One region of the Vibrio artabrorum genome, then DNA from elsewhere that is predicted to be linked to it. Evidence: riboswitches for the same ligand, from Rfam matches in the RefSeq annotation. Region 1 holds a riboswitch; each other region holds the start of a gene.

The links. Region 1 has a riboswitch for thiamine pyrophosphate ahead of thiD (bifunctional hydroxymethylpyrimidine kinase/phosphomethylpyrimidine kinase). Riboswitches for the same ligand answer to the same signal wherever they lie in the genome.
Region 2: another riboswitch for thiamine pyrophosphate. It lies ahead of thiB (thiamine ABC transporter substrate binding subunit); the one in region 1 lies ahead of thiD (bifunctional hydroxymethylpyrimidine kinase/phosphomethylpyrimidine kinase).
Region 3: another riboswitch for thiamine pyrophosphate. It lies ahead of thiC (phosphomethylpyrimidine synthase ThiC); the one in region 1 lies ahead of thiD (bifunctional hydroxymethylpyrimidine kinase/phosphomethylpyrimidine kinase).

What each region holds. Positions count from the first base shown of each region.
Region 1 is NZ_AP025459.1:700,491-705,894, forward strand. Features, by position in the region: gene OCU36_RS17220 (cupin domain-containing protein) at 1-85, opposite strand, end outside; gene kduD (2-dehydro-3-deoxy-D-gluconate 5-dehydrogenase KduD) at 104-865, opposite strand; gene OCU36_RS17230 (ester cyclase) at 1,441-2,070, opposite strand; gene OCU36_RS17235 (DUF2999 domain-containing protein) at 2,308-2,559, shown strand; TPP riboswitch at 2,783-2,894, shown strand; gene thiD (bifunctional hydroxymethylpyrimidine kinase/phosphomethylpyrimidine kinase) at 2,996-3,880, shown strand; gene OCU36_RS17245 (peptidoglycan DD-metalloendopeptidase family protein) at 4,170-5,404, shown strand, end outside.
Region 2 is NZ_AP025458.1:2,674,559-2,679,962, forward strand. Features, by position in the region: gene thiQ (thiamine ABC transporter ATP-binding protein) at 1-179, opposite strand, end outside; gene thiP (thiamine/thiamine pyrophosphate ABC transporter permease ThiP) at 179-1,792, opposite strand; gene thiB (thiamine ABC transporter substrate binding subunit) at 1,912-2,904, opposite strand; TPP riboswitch at 2,958-3,077, opposite strand; gene OCU36_RS12085 (flavin prenyltransferase UbiX) at 3,121-3,744, opposite strand; gene mpl (UDP-N-acetylmuramate:L-alanyl-gamma-D-glutamyl-meso-diaminopimelate ligase) at 3,782-5,140, opposite strand.
Region 3 is NZ_AP025458.1:3,023,616-3,029,019, reverse strand. Features, by position in the region: rRNA gene OCU36_RS13730 (23S ribosomal RNA) at 1-874, shown strand, start outside; rRNA gene rrf (5S ribosomal RNA) at 1,000-1,115, shown strand; tRNA gene OCU36_RS13720 (tRNA-Ser) at 1,221-1,311, shown strand; fluoride riboswitch at 1,558-1,622, shown strand; gene OCU36_RS13715 (voltage-gated chloride channel family protein) at 1,747-3,123, shown strand; TPP riboswitch at 3,248-3,362, shown strand; gene thiC (phosphomethylpyrimidine synthase ThiC) at 3,494-5,404, shown strand, end outside.

The DNA of each region.
Region 1 (5,404 bases):
TGATGTTATCGCTATAAGCCATAATTTTACGTGAAACACCATCACCTAGGTCTTCTAGTTGAATATCATTGTTGTATAGAAACATTATTAATCCTTACTTTAATTAGCGTGCTAACCAACCACCGTCGACAGCAACTGTGTAACCATTAATGTAGCTTGCTGCATCAGAGGCTAAGAATACACAAGGGCCAGCTATATCTTCTGGTTTGCCCCATCGATCAGCGGGAATACGTTCGAGAATCGCGGCATTTCGGTCTTCATCGGCACGCAGTGCGGCAGTATTATTGGTTGCCATGTAACCTGGGGCAATCGCATTCACATTGATGTTGTGTTTCGCCCACTCATTGGCCATTGCGCGGGTGATCCCCATAACTGCACTTTTAGAAGCGGTGTAAGAAGGGACACGGATCCCGCCTTGGAAAGAAAGCATAGAAGCGATATTGATGATTTTGCCTCCATTGCCTTGAGCTATGAACTGCTTCGCAACGGCTTGAGACATGAAGAACACCGTTTTAGAGTTGATGTTCATGACATCATCCCAATTCTGCTCTGAAAATTCGATAGCATCTTCACGGCGAATGATACCGGCGTTATTGACTAAAATGTCAATTTTGCCAAATTCAGCGACTGCTTTTTCAATGATCGTTGGGATATCGTCTTGTTCGAGCAAGTTAGCACGAATATTAAGGAATGTATGGCCACCCGCGTTCATTAATTCAATGGTTTCCTCTGGTGCCGTGTAGTTAACTCCAACTACTTTACAACCCGCTTGTGCTAACCCTAAAGCCATACCTTGACCAAGACCTGTATTACAACCGCTAACAATTGCGACTTTACCTTCAAGATTAAATGCATTCAGAATCATAGTTATTTCCTTTAATGCCTAGTGTGGCAATCAATTTAGATAGGGTACCCCCTTTAGGCCGGTAACATTATCAATATTGAAACTATGTTTCAATAATTATTGTAATCATGTTTTTTAAAAGTGATGCGGATCTACATTATTTTTAATCTATTGTGTTTTTTACTGAGTCGTTCTTAAAAAGAATGAGGTGAGGGGGAGAGTGAATGATGAATTTGGATCTTATTCTAGGCTGTTGAAGGTATCGGCAGTGATGGATAAGGAAAACAATCAAATGCTGTTTCATCGGTGAGGAAGCGAGGTTGTCTTACTGCTCATTATTACGAAACAATACAAACTAGTTAATTGACGGTGAACTTTGAGTTTTTGGATTAATACGGCGGGGTTATAAGCGGATGAATAAAAAGCAATTTGAGATTTAATTTAGGGTATAAAAGTTGTTTGGTTCAAAATGCATATTGGAAACAGTGACGAGTGATGCATCGAGCTAAGAAGCACTAAAAGTATAAAAATGCTCGATGAGATACATCGAGCATTTTTTGATTAAGATGTAAGCCTAAAATAACTTACAGTAGAGATTATTTTACTTGAGAGAAGAAAGTATTATAGTCTTCTAAGTGCCAATTTTTTGTAATTTTACCATCATGCACTTCGTAGATATCGACTGCTGGGAAATCGACAACTTGACCTTGACCTACAGTATCGCCCATCTTGCCGTTAAAATTGCCTTTGAAACGGTATCGAATCGTTGCAAAGTCACCAGTAATAAGTAAATGTTCTACTTCTACATGTAAGTTTGGTACGACCTTACGGAAGTTTTGAGAAGCTTCTAGTACACCTTCAATGCCTTCTTTTCTGCCTTCTGGCGGCGTCATGTCTTGAAAGTTTTCAAGCAAAGCTTCACGCGCATACATTTCTTCACCAGTATCCCAAAACTTAGCGTAGTTCATTGCTGCTTGCTTAATTTCTAATGTTTGAGCTGATTGATCCGCACTAACAAATATTTGAGGTGTAAGTTCACTCGCTTGAACTGCATTACCTGCTAACAATGAACCTGCTATTGCCATAGTTTTGATCGAGTTTTGAATTTTTGACGTTGTCATATAAGCACTCTTGTTCTTTAAGTTTAATTCGTTGATATCAATCACAGAATCCGTTGTATAAGTCTGTTTGCTATCCTTTTGCTTGAATAAAGTATATCTATTCAATGTCTATCTTATAATGGTGCTAATTGTGAATTCATTATTTGTCTCAGGTGAATAATGAGGCGATAAAAGAAGGTTTGCTAAATAAAATACTGCTAAGGTTTTGTCTGGTTTGTCACTTGTTCACCAGACGATGGATTAAAAACGGGTAAGATCAAAGCGTACGAGTGAGTACAATCAAACACTGCTAGATGGTATGCTGTTCTTCTACTTAATTTTAGTGTTTCAAAGGTAAAAAAAATGAACCCGATTTTAGCAATGTTGAAAGAGAACAATATTAGCGATGAGAAAATCAACGAGTTGTTCCAAGCGTTGACAGAGAATCCTCTTGCAGCAATGGCGACGATCAGCCAACTTGGTTTACCACAAGATAAACTTCAAATGCTAATGGGTCAGGTAATGCAAAACCCTGCACTGATCAAAGAAGCGGTTGAAGAACTCGGTCTAGACTTCTCGAAAGTTGAAGCAGCCAAAGAGCAACTTCAAAAATAAGTGAGTGAATGTGGGCTAATATTCATATTGTTTAGCGCAATCACCATGCAATGAAAAAGTCGTTAAAATACAGTGTTAGCCTGTTTAACGACTTTTTTTTGTGCTTGATGATGGCAAGTATGGCGTCAAGTCGTTTAATCTCGGCGAGTGATGTTTCACCATCAATCATTCTCATAAAGCAGTAAAACCAGTATCTCGTTCAAGAGAGTACTGTTACTATCGTTATCAATAGTCGGGGGGCGTATACCTTAGTTGGTGTTTGCTGAGATCGTTATTCGAGACCCGTTGAACCTGATTCAGTTAACACTGGCGTAGGGAACTATGATGACTTTGCCCGCAGCGTGACTCAACCATGATCTCTTATTGGTTTCACCTATCAACAATTTTTGTGGCCAAAGTTCGGTTCTCATACGTCTTTTAGACCGTAGGAGAGACCATGATACTGCATTCCAATTCTCAAATATTACCAAGCAATACTCACGCCTCAGCAGACCAACCTTTGTCGGTCAAAACGCCGATTGTTTTAACCATTGCGGGTTCTGACAGTGGTGGTGGTGCAGGCATTCAGGCTGATATTAAAGCGATATCAGCAACAGGCAGTTTTGCTTGTTCAGTGATTACCGCGATTACTTCGCAGAACACCCAAGGTGTTTCAGCTATTTTTTCTATCCCGCTCGGTCACGTTGCGAGCCAGTTAGATGCTGTCTTTACTGACCTTAATATCGTGGCAGTAAAAGTCGGCATGTTGGCGGATGCGCAAATTATTCAAGTTGTCGCTGAAAAAATGAAGCAATATCAACCCAAGCACTTAGTGATTGATCCTGTCATGGTGGCAACGAGTGGTGATCTTCTATTAGAAAACTCAGCCATCATGACACTCAAGCAAGAGCTGATCCCACTGGCAGACATCATCACGCCTAACTTACCAGAAGGTGCCGCGCTCACGGGCAAAGCTCGGCCTGAAAGCGAACAAGAAATGCAGACCATGATTGAAGATCTGCGCGCTTTGGGTGCCAAAGCGGTACTGTTAAAAGGTGGTCATTTGGAGAAGGATGAGAACAGTAATGATTTACTGATTCTACCCGCGACGTCAACGTTGATTCAAGCTAAGCGCTTTTATACAAAAAATACCCATGGGACGGGTTGTACGCTCTCTTCCGCAATTGCTTCTTTTCTCGCTCAAGGCAACACGCTCACAGAGGCGGTTGATCTAGGAAAACAATATATTTCACAGGCGATTGCGCATGCTGATGAACTGGAGATCGGGAAAGGACATGGCCCAGTAAACCACTTTTTCGCTGGTCACATGGATGTTCGTTAACCCGGTTGTTTGGCTATGACGAGATACCGTGAATTAAACAATTAGAGGTACAAGGAATGTAAAATGCTTGAGTCTTATTGGTGGTCTTTATCACTGTGGTTAGCGTGATGAGCTTTGCGAACGAAGAGGTAAAATACTCTGACAAGGCGTACTTAGACAGGCCACTGAAGAGCGATACATTTTAGATGAGTTGATTTATAGAACGCTTTTTACATCGTGTTTATTCTCTTGAATTAATTGTTATGTTATAACACATAATAAGTTCCCTGTTATAACCGTAAAGTATTTTATGAAGTTCTTCCGTATTGGCCTGATCATTATTGCTATCAGTGCATTTTCACTGTCTGTTTTGCTCTATTTTCAATCCGAACCACCCAAAGATATTTCAATCCAAATTACCCCTTATGAAGGCTCATTCGCTCATAAAAGGGAGTTATCAAGCTCACATTCTGACTCAAATATTAGCGCCCAAAAGCGAATGAAAGTGCATTACTTCGTGAAGGTTGGCGATACACTCAGTACGATATTCTCATCTTTGCACCTGCCTTATGGAACGTTTTATAAGGTGATGGAGGCGGATCTTGAGTCTTTGAAACTCGACACGATCAAGCCGGGTGATCGTCTAGAGCTGATTTTGGATAGTGAGTCGAGAGATTTAGTTGAATTGATTTATCACGAGAGTTTGGTTGAACAAGCGATCTTTAAAAGAAATGATGATGGCCATTTTAGCTACCAATTTGTGGAGTTGCCGAGTAAATGGAAAGAAAAGCTTTACTCCGGTACAGTGCTCGGCAGTTTTTCTGCATCGGCGTATAAATCGGGCTTAACGACGGCGCAGATCGCGAGTATTACTCGAACGTTAAGAGATAAAATTAACTTCTCAAAGCAGTTAAGAGCGGGTGATAAGTTTAACGTATTGGTGAATGAGCAATACACTGGTGACCAGCTAACAGGAAAAACAGAAGTGCAGGGGATATCGATTACGTTAAGAGGCAAGGAAGTGGCTGCGTTTCTTGCTCCTGATGGGCGTTTTTACGATAGAGAAGGGAACAGCCTTGAGCAAGCTTTCAATCGTTACCCGATAGATAAACAATTCCGAAGAATCACTTCGCCATTTAATCCGTTTAGAAAACACCCAGTGACTGGACGTATATCCCCTCATAATGGTACTGATTTCGCAACCCCCGTCGGCTCTCCGGTTTATTCAACTGGTGATGGTCGGGTTATCGCTATTCGTAACCACCCCTATGCGGGGAAATACATCGTGATTGAGCATAATAGTGTTTATAAGACTCGTTACTTGCACCTCAGTCGGTTCCTCGTTAAGAAAGGACAACAGGTCAAGCGTGGTCAGAAAATTGCGCTGTCTGGTTCGACAGGCCGTGTAACGGGGCCTCATTTACACTTTGAAGTCTTGGTGCGTGGAAGAGCGGTGGATTCAATGAAAGCTAACTTGCCTTTAGCCAGTTCAATCTCGCCTGAAAACAAAGCGGCATTTTTGACGAGAGTTGCCTCATTTGATGA
Region 2 (5,404 bases), on a different replicon from region 1:
CCAGCCACTGAAATCTCCCCCGATGTAGGCTCGATGAATCCAGCAACTAACGCTAACAGTGTGGATTTACCAGCACCACTCGGTCCCATCAGTGCCACAATATCGCCCTGCTCCGCTTGAAAATCAAAGCGAAACAACTCTCGGTGATAGTGGTAATCCACCGCTTTCATTACTAACATCATCGGTTCCTCAACTCTTTAGCATCGAGCTTAGATCTTCGAGTAAATAAAAATTCAATCAGGCTAAAGCTGCCGACACTCAGTAACAGTAAGCTCACCGATACGACCGCCGCCGCTTCCATTTGATAGCTGCCTAACAATTGGAATAGGTACAAAGGCAGAGTTCTAAAATCTTGGCTACCAAACAAAGCAATCGCGCTTAGGTCACCCATCGCTAGCATAAAGCTAATAGAGAAAGCTTGCGCCATCGGCTTACGCAATGCCCGCCACTCGACTAGCCTAAAACGCGTAAAACCTGCCATTCCTAAGCTTGCGCACACATACTGGTACTGCTGAGACAAATGCAGCATAGGTTGAGCTAAGGTTTTAATGACATAAGGCAGCGCCATTAAGCTGTTAACGGCAATCACAATAAAGAAAGCCAAGCTAAAAACATCGGTGAATGAACGCAGCAATAAGAAGATACCCGTACTGATCACCAGCCCCGGAGTCACTAAGATAATAGTGCCAATCAACTCAATTTTATCGGCTTTAAAATTCTGATTCTGTAAGCGCCATGCTCGGCTGGTCAGCAGTATCGCAATCCCAATACCAACCGCGATAACACTGGCCAAGGACGCGACTTTAACTGAGGTCATTAACGCTGCCCAAAACGGCTCGCTGCTGAGTACAGTCAGTGCTTGCGAATTAATACCACTGACGATAACCATGGCTAATGGCGGCAATACCAGCATTGAGACTAGGATGATCCAAAAGCCATCCCAAGCTTTTGACCACCCGCTGTCCTTAACCAAATATTTCTCTTCCGACAATTGACTGGCCGTTACTGAAATAGGTTTCGATAGCCGTTGAATGCTCACCGCGAGTACACCACACAGCAGCATTTGCCATATCGCGAGCAAAGCACCAGCCTGTAGGTCAAAGTCGAATTTAATCGCCTGATAAATGGCCAGCTCGATGGTGGTTGATTTCGGACCGCCACCGAGTGCCATCACGGTAGCAAAGCTAGTAAAGCACAGCATGAAGACTAAGCCACACACATGAGGCAGTTGTTGTCTTAAACGAGGCCATTCGACCCACCTGAATTTATTCCAGTGACTCATACCCAAATGAGCACACAGCTTATGTTGCTCGGCAGGTACGCTATCTAAGGCTTGTAAAAGTAAGCGACTGGCATAGGGCAGGTTAAAGAAGACATGTGCGAGCAAAATGCCAGTCAATCCATAAATCGAGAATGGCAGTTCAATATCGAAATTCGCCAAAAATTTAGCTAACCAACCACTATTGCCATAAATGGCAAGCAAACCAAACACACCGACTAACACCGGCAGGACTAAGGTCGAGGCGAACAGCCTTAACAACAAAGCACGTCCCCAAAATTGCCTGCGACACAACGCATGAGCAATAGGTATAGCAAAGCCAACGCTCAGCACTGTTGAGAGTGTCGCTTGATAAAAGCTGAATTTCGTCACATGCCAATAGTAAGGGTCTGACCATACTTGGCTGATATCAAGAGAAGGGGCATTGCTAAGCAATGCCCCAACTGCTGAAACCACGAAGGCGGTAATGAGTAGTGCAACCCATACCCCAACCTTAGGTGTTTTCTTTATCATAAATTGATTTTTTACCGTAAATGGTCCACTCAGTGAATATCGAATGAACCTTTAAATACAGAAGTCAGAAAGCTGAGTTTTTTAATGTCAGTCAAAAAGCTCATTGTTTAAATAGTCAGTTAAAAAGTCAGTGCACTCTGCCATTCACGAATCCAAGGCTTACGCTTAGCGGCAATTTCTTCAGACGTAAAGCTTAACGCTTTCTGCGGTACCGTTAGTTGTTCAAACCCTTTTGGCAAATCAATGTTGGTGACTGGGTACATCCAGTTACCTGTTGGTATCGCCGATTGAAACTCGTCACTTAAGATAAACGCCATAAACTCATCGGCAAGCTTTTCATTCTTGCTACCTTTGACCTTAGCTGCAACTTCCACTTGCATGTAATGACCTTCTTCAAAGTTAGCGGCGGCGTACTTAGTGTCACCTTCTGCAATGATGTGGTAAGCAGGAGATGTTGTGTAAGACAATACTAAGTCCGACTCACCCTTTAAGAACATAGAGTAAGCTTCAGACCAACCTTTCGTCACCGTCACTGTTTTCTGCGCCAGCTTTTTCCACGCGGCAGGCGCCTGATCACCGTATACCGACTTCATCCATAACATCATGCCTTGGCCCGGCGTTGAAGTTCGAGGGTCTTGGTAAATAACCTTGAGGTCATCCCGCTGCTCAACCAGTTCTTTCAAGCTCTTAGGTGGGTTTGCTAATTTCTCTTTGTTATAGATAAACGCAAAGTAGCCAAAGTCGTAAGGGACAAAAGTGCTATCGTTCCAACCATTAGGAAGTGTCACTGAAGACGTATCAACATTATGCTCAGCCAATAAGCCCGTCGCTTTCGCTTCCGCCATCAGATTGTTATCCAAACCTAAAACGATATCTGCTTTGCTATTACCGCCTTCAAGGCGCAAGCGGTTGAGAATCGACACACCATCTTCTAGTGCGACAAAATTCACATCACAGCCACACTTTTCTTCGAATGCTTTTTCAATGACTGGACGAGGGCCCCAATCGGCTGCAAAAGAGTCATAGGTGTACACGGTTAAGGTGTTATCTGCGGCAAAGGCAGAAAAAGAGATGGCTGTAGTAACAGCAAGAGTTGTTAATGTGAATTTCACTGGACGCTCTCCATGGTCTGAGCGGCACAGGTTTGAGGGAGGAGAACGGTAGAGGTTGTTCCTAACTCAATTCCTACGCCAGCATTATCTGGTTCAGGTTTACGGGTCCCAAGCGCTTGCTTGATCTCAGCTCGCATTCATTATTTGAATGGTCTGCTCCCCGATGAGTGTTCAGAATTGTAATTCGATTTTTAACAATAAGCTATCAAGTTTAGATCAAAGACGTTGATCGTACCCCCAACGTGGCACTAAACCTTGTTCGATACCCAGATGATCGAGGATGCGAGCGACCATAAAATCAACCAGATCTTCGATCGACTGAGGTTGATGATAAAACCCCGGAGCCGCAGGCATAATCGTCACCCCCATCGTTGAGAGCTTGTGCATATTCTCTAGATGCAGTGTCGAAAATGGCGTCTCACGAACCACCAACAACAGTTGACCTCGCTCTTTCATGACAACGTCGGCCGCTCGTTCAATCAAGTTATCCGACAAACCATGAGCAATGGAAGCCAAGCTGCCCGCAGAACATGGACAAACCACCATCTGCTTCGGTGCGGCTGAGCCAGAGGCAACGGGTGAGAACCAATCATCTTTGCCACACACCACCAGCTTTTCTGGATCGCAACTTAAATGCTTAACCAAGGCTTGTTTTGCCGCATCAGGCCCAGCAGGTAACTTAAGTTCATGCTCTGTTGCCAATACAACGCGCGCTGCAGATGATATCAATAAGTAGACTTGATAATCAGCGGCCAATAGGCATTCAAGTAAACGCAGTCCATAAGGCGCACCGGATGCGCCAGTGAAAGCGAGTGTTATCGCTTTATTGTGTTTTGTCATGTTCTCAATTACTTCAAATAATAAGGTTATGGGCCTGTTAACCTTTGAGTGCCAAGGCATCCAACAGTTTCTGATGAATACCACCAAAACCACCATTACTCATGACCAATATTTGGTCGCCCGCTTGTGCTTCTGAGACAATTTGAGCAACAAGTGCCTCCATGTCATTATTGACATGCGCAGGTTGGTGACAAGCGTCTGCGACATCTTGTACCGACCAATCAATGTTATCCGGTTGGAATAAGTAGGTAGAATCCGCTTGCTTCAACGAATCGGCTAGTGTTTCTTTGTGCACACCACGTTTCATAGTGGCAGAACGAGGCTCCAACACGGCGATGATCTTCTTAGTGTCAACCTTATTACGTAAGCCGCCGAGTGTAAGTTCAATCGCCGTTGGGTGATGAGCAAAGTCGTCATAAACAGAAACACCAGCGACTTCGCCTTTAAACTCCAAACGACGTTTCGTATTAATAAAGGTTGCCAACGATTGACAAGCGAGATCAGGAGTCACACCCACGTGTCGCGCCGCGGCAATTGCCATCAAGGCATTATTGACGTTATGGTCGCCCACTAAATCCCAGTTTACCGTTCCAACACATTCATTTTGGAAGTAGACCTCAAATTGAGAGCCATCTTTAACCAACTTTTTGGCATCCCAGTCACCCAGATCGCCACTCGATTCCGTTTCACTCCAGCAACCGCGAGCGAGAACATCTTGAATAGCAGTATCTTGCTTAGGTGAGAAAATGCGACCGTTGCTTGGCACAGTGCGCACCAAATGATGGAACTGTCGCTTAATCGCTTCAAGATCGTCAAAGATGTCCGCATGATCGAACTCTAGGTTATTCATCACCAAGGTTCTTGGGTGGTAATGAACGAACTTAGATCGTTTATCGAAAAAAGCACTGTCATATTCGTCGGCTTCGACCACAAAGAACATGCTTTCACCAAGACGAGCAGAGATACCAAAGTTACCTAACACACCGCCAACTAAGAAGCCTGGCGCATAGCCACAGTCTTCTAAAATCCAAGCGAGCATGCTTGATGTCGTGGTCTTGCCATGTGTGCCGGATACCGCCAGAACCCAGCGGTCATGCAGTAGAAATTCTTGCAACCACTGAGGACCAGAGGTGTATCTAAGATTATTATCCAATACATACTCAACACATGGATTACCACGACTCATCGCATTGCCAATCACCACCAGATCAGGCCTAGGCTCTAATTGGCTTGGGTCAAACCCTTCAATAATTTCAATCCCTTGAGATTCCAACAAGGTACTCATTGGAGGATAAACATTCGCGTCACTCCCCGTAACCTTGTGGCCTAATTGACGAGCCAATACCGCAGCACCACCCATGAAGGTGCCACAAATTCCTAAGATATGAATATGCATATATTGTTTCCAAACGCTTGGCTCAATGAACCATGTCTAAATCAAACTACTTATGCCCATTATCATTAAATGGTGATTAAAAGCGAGTAGCAATGCAAAACAAATTGAGTCGACATAGTAAGTGAGATCTGTATCGCTTAGTTCATTACCATTAAAAAGATCTTAGCTTTAGAATTTAGGGTAAGCGTCTAGATGAATAAAGCCCACTCAAGAGGCCAATTCTACTGTGCTCAAATCCCCCCTAATATTCAGAGAAGTTTAAGG
Region 3 (5,404 bases), on a different replicon from region 1:
GATGCAGTGTACCCGCGGCTAGACGGAAAGACCCCGTGAACCTTTACTACAGCTTGGCACTGAACATTGAACCTACATGTGTAGGATAGGTGGGAGACTTTGAAACCGCGTCGCTAGATGTGGTGGAGTCGTCCTTGAAATACCACCCTTGTAGTTTTGATGTTCTAACGTTGGTCCCTGAATCGGGATTACGGACAGTGCCTGGTGGGTAGTTTGACTGGGGCGGTCTCCTCCCAAAGAGTAACGGAGGAGCACGAAGGTGGGCTAAACACGGTTGGACATCGTGTGGTTAGTGCAATGGCATAAGCCCGCTTGACTGCGAGAATGACAATTCGAGCAGGTGCGAAAGCAGGTCATAGTGATCCGGTGGTTCTGAATGGAAGGGCCATCGCTCAACGGATAAAAGGTACTCCGGGGATAACAGGCTGATACCGCCCAAGAGTTCATATCGACGGCGGTGTTTGGCACCTCGATGTCGGCTCATCACATCCTGGGGCTGAAGTCGGTCCCAAGGGTATGGCTGTTCGCCATTTAAAGTGGTACGCGAGCTGGGTTTAGAACGTCGTGAGACAGTTCGGTCCCTATCTGCCGTGGGCGTTGGAAAATTGAAAGGGGCTGCTCCTAGTACGAGAGGACCGGAGTGGACGAACCTCTGGTGTTCGGGTTGTCATGCCAATGGCATTGCCCGGTAGCTAAGTTCGGAATCGATAACCGCTGAAAGCATCTAAGCGGGAAGCGAGCCTTGAGATGAGTTTTCCCTGGCACTATAAGTGTCCTAAAGGGTTGTCGTAGACTACGACGTTGATAGGCAGGGTGTGTAAGTGCTGCGAGGCATTGAGCTAACCTGTACTAATTGCCCGTGAGGCTTAACCATACAACACCCAAGGGGTTTTGTGGACTCAATAGAAAGACAGACCTTGAATGCGTTTGAAGAGAAACTTTTAGATTATAGCTTTCCGAATTATTAATTGTCGCGTAGGCGTCAATTAACCCAATTTGCTTGGCGACCATAGCATTGTGGACCCACCTGATTCCATGCCGAACTCAGAAGTGAAACACAATAGCGCCGATGGTAGTGTGGGGCTTCCCCATGTGAGAGTAGGACATCGCCAGGCTCCAAATTTATTTTCACTTTTTAAAAGTGAAGACAAAAAAACTTCGTTATTTGCATAGCAAGTAACAACCTCAACAGTGCACAAATCTGTTGACGACAATTTGTTGGAGGGATGGCTGAGTGGTCGAAAGCACCGGTCTTGAAAACCGGCAACCGTTAATAGCGGTTCTAGGGTTCAAATCCCTATCCCTCCACCACCATTGAAAAGCCCGCTGAGAAATCAGCGGGCTTTTTTCATACCTGAAGCAGTAAAAACCGTTTTATGGGGTAGCTCCCATTGGCAGAGCTGCGGATTCGAAAGCAGCGCGTGTGGGAGTTCGAACCTCTTCACTCATGCCATATTTAAGGCTCTAGTCGAAAGGCTAGAGCTTTTACGTTTTGATATTTTGCGACTATTGACCTTGCTCTCAACTGAGAGTAACATCTTGCGGTACTCAAAAAATAATAGTACAGGTGATGGATTTCCACCTTAACCGCTCTACTTAGAGATAATGATTCCTACTATAACGCTGTCCTTGATCAGTATTACTGATTATTTCGGGATAGATCTGTCTATAGTAGGGCTGAAAGTTTTATTATTCCCTCCTAGATTGTCTATCCTTTTGATTAACTAATGTTAAAAGATGAAGTATATGGCACACCCTCTCCACCAAAACCCTAAAAACTTGTATCAAGTGTTACGTTGGTCTTTATTGATCGTACCTGTCGCTCTACTTGTTGGTTCATTTAATGCCTTTTTCTTGTGGTTGCTATCTGAGGCAACCGAAAGTCGTATTAATACCCCCTGGCTTATTTATCTACTGCCAATTGCAGGTTTATTGATTGTTTATAGTTATCGTAATTGGGGTAAAAACTCTGCGGGTGGCAATAACCTTATAATGGATGAGATTCACCAAGCTGGTGATGGAGTCCCTGTACGTATGGGGCCTTTGGTTTTATTTACTACTGTCATTACTCATTTGTTCGGCGGGTCTGCGGGCAGAGAAGGGACAGCTGTTCAGATTGGTGGTGCGACGACAGATTGGTTAGCAAAAATATTTAAACTATCAGATGTTGATCGAAGAATGATGCTTATCGCAGGCGTTGCGGCTGGATTTTCATCCATTTTCGGGACTCCTTTCACTGGTGCCATTTTTGCTCTTGAAGTTCTATTTATAGGTCGAATTAAATTCAATGCCATTATTCCGTCTTTACTTGCTGCTATCCTTGCTAACGTAGTTGCTACTGCTTGGGGGGCACATCATACACATTACCTTATTGATTATAAGGAAGTGAGTACCATATTTGGTCATGCTATTGATATCGATTTATTGCTTATGGCAAAAGTAATTGTTGCTGCTATTGGGTTTGGGTTAGCTGGGTATTTGTTTGGTGAATTAACGCATGGTTTCAAAGATTTATTCTCTGCAACGCTGAAGAACCCATATTTAATAGTTGTTACTGGTGGTTTAGTGGTTATCGGCCTTACTCATTTACTAGGAAACTATGATTACATTGGTCTTGGTGTTTACCCAAGTAGAGAAGGTGGGGTGAGTATCACGTCGGCTTTTTCAGCGGGAGGAGCTGAGTGGTACAGTTGGTTAGTAAAATTGGTGCTAACAGCGATCACGTTGGCTGCTGGCTATAAGGGGGGAGAGGTTACACCTTTATTCTTTGTTGGGGCTACACTCGGTAACTTTTTAGCTTGGGTTATGGGCGCTCCAGTCGATCTATTTGCTGCGTTAGGCTTTTTAGCGGTCTTTGCTGCAGCAACCAATACACCATTAGCTTGTACAATCATGGGAGTGGAGTTGTTCGGTTCTACTTATTTGCCATATTTTGCACTAGCATGCTATACCGCCTATTACTTTAGTGGGCATACTGGTATTTACTCTTCTCAGCGTGTTGCTGTTTCTAAAACATTAGATCATAGTCGAGACCATGATGGTCTAAATAAAATAGGCTCTTACCGAGATTTGAATGCATCACATATTAAGAGATTAAGTAAGAAGCTGACTAAAAAAAATTAGAGATTTCACGGGGATCATATCACATTGTTTTAATCATGAAGCAATGTGATATGTCATTGATGTTTCATTTTTGTTGTTCTTTATCTATACTCCGACTTCTCATTATTTTTATCTAGATTGATGAGAACACTTGTCGGAGTGCTTAGTACGTTGTTTAGAGTACGAGCTGAGACCGCATTGCGGGATCCGTAGAACCTGATCAGGCTAATACCTGCGAAGGGAACAAGAGAAATTACTTTTAGTTTTAGATGCTATTTATTCAAGCAGTCATACGCTTTATGTGTAATTTTGCACAATAAATAGGCTGAACAACACCTCTTGCTACATAGTCCGACAAGCAATTATCCTAACTAAATCAAGGAATTTTGCTATGTCGTCAAGTCGAAAACAAGCGCGTTTGAGTGCAAAAACAAACATTGACTCTCTTACCTGCCAACCTTATCCAAATTCAAAAAAAGCTTACATCCAAGGATCTCGAGAGGACATTCAAGTCCCAGTACGAGAAATTTCACTAGCAGATAGCCTTGTGGGTGGTACCAAAAAAGAGCCTGTATTCGAACCTAATGCGCCAATTCATGTATACGACACCTCTGGTGTTTATACTGACCCTACGCACGAAATTGACCTTTACAGTGGCCTTCCTAAGTTACGAGAGCAATGGATTGCAGAGCGTGGTGATACCGAACTGTTAGACGATGTAAGTTCTGTTTATACCAAAGAGCGTTTAGAAGATGAAACTCTAGACGATCTTCGTTACGGTAATCTGCCTAAAATTCGTCGCGCGACTAGAGACCAATGTGTCACTCAGCTGCACTATGCTCGTCAGGGGATTATCACTCCAGAGATGGAGTACATTGCGATACGTGAGAACATGGGACGTCAGAAGTTTGCTGATGAGCAGCTGAACCATCAACATCCTGGTCATAACTTTGGTGCAAACCTGCCCAAAGAAATCACCCCTGAGTTCGTGCGTAAGGAGGTCGCTGAAGGCCGAGCGATTATCCCGTCAAACATCAACCACCCTGAATCCGAGCCGATGATTATTGGCCGAAACTTCTTAGTGAAAGTGAACGCCAATATCGGTAACTCTTCAGTAAGCTCTTCGATTGAAGAAGAAGTTGAGAAGCTAGTCTGGTCGACTCGCTGGGGTGGCGATACCGTGATGGACCTGTCTACTGGTCGTAATATTCACGAGACTCGCGAATGGATCCTACGTAATAGCCCTGTGCCAATTGGTACGGTCCCTATGTATCAAGCGCTTGAAAAAGTGAACGGCGTTGCAGAAGATCTTAACTGGGAAGTGATGCGTGATACCTTGATTGAACAAGCAGAGCAGGGGGTTGATTACTTTACTATCCACGCAGGTTTATTGCTTCGTTACGTTCCTATGACCGCTAAGCGTGTGACTGGCATTGTCTCTCGTGGTGGTTCTATCATCGCGAAATGGTGTCTTGCTCACCACCAAGAAAGCTTCCTTTATACTCACTTCCGTGAGATCTGTGAGATCTGTGCGAAGTACGATGTCGCTCTGTCACTGGGTGATGGTCTACGTCCGGGTTCGATTGCGGATGCGAATGATGAAGCTCAATTTTCTGAATTACGTACGCTGGGTGAGTTAACTAAGGTTGCTTGGGAATACGACGTGCAGGTGATAATTGAAGGTCCTGGACATGTGCCAATGCACTTAATTAAAGAGAACATGGACGAGCAGTTAGAGCATTGCCATGAAGCACCTTTCTATACTTTAGGTCCATTGACTACCGATATTGCCCCTGGTTATGACCACATTACCTCTGGAATTGGCGCCGCCATGATTGGTTGGTACGGCTGTGCGATGCTCTGTTATGTCACCCCTAAAGAGCATCTAGGCTTACCAAACAAAGAAGATGTGAAGACTGGCCTGATTACTTACAAGCTGGCTGCACACGCTGCAGACTTGGCTAAAGGACATCCGGGTGCACAAATCCGAGATAACGCGTTATCAAAGGCACGTTTCGAATTCCGTTGGGAAGACCAATTCAACCTAGCTCTTGATCCGGAAATGGCGCGGTCTTTCCATGATGAAACCTTACCGCAAGAGTCGGGCAAGGTTGCTCACTTCTGCTCAATGTGTGGCCCTAAATTCTGCTCAATGAAGATCTCTCAAGAAGTTCGAGAGTACGCGAAAGACACCGAACAAGTGGCTGCTGATCAGGCTATCGAGATTAAGATGCTAGATAATCCGTTGGAAGGGATGCGTCAGAAATCACAAGAGTTTCGTGATACTGGTTCTGAACTTTAT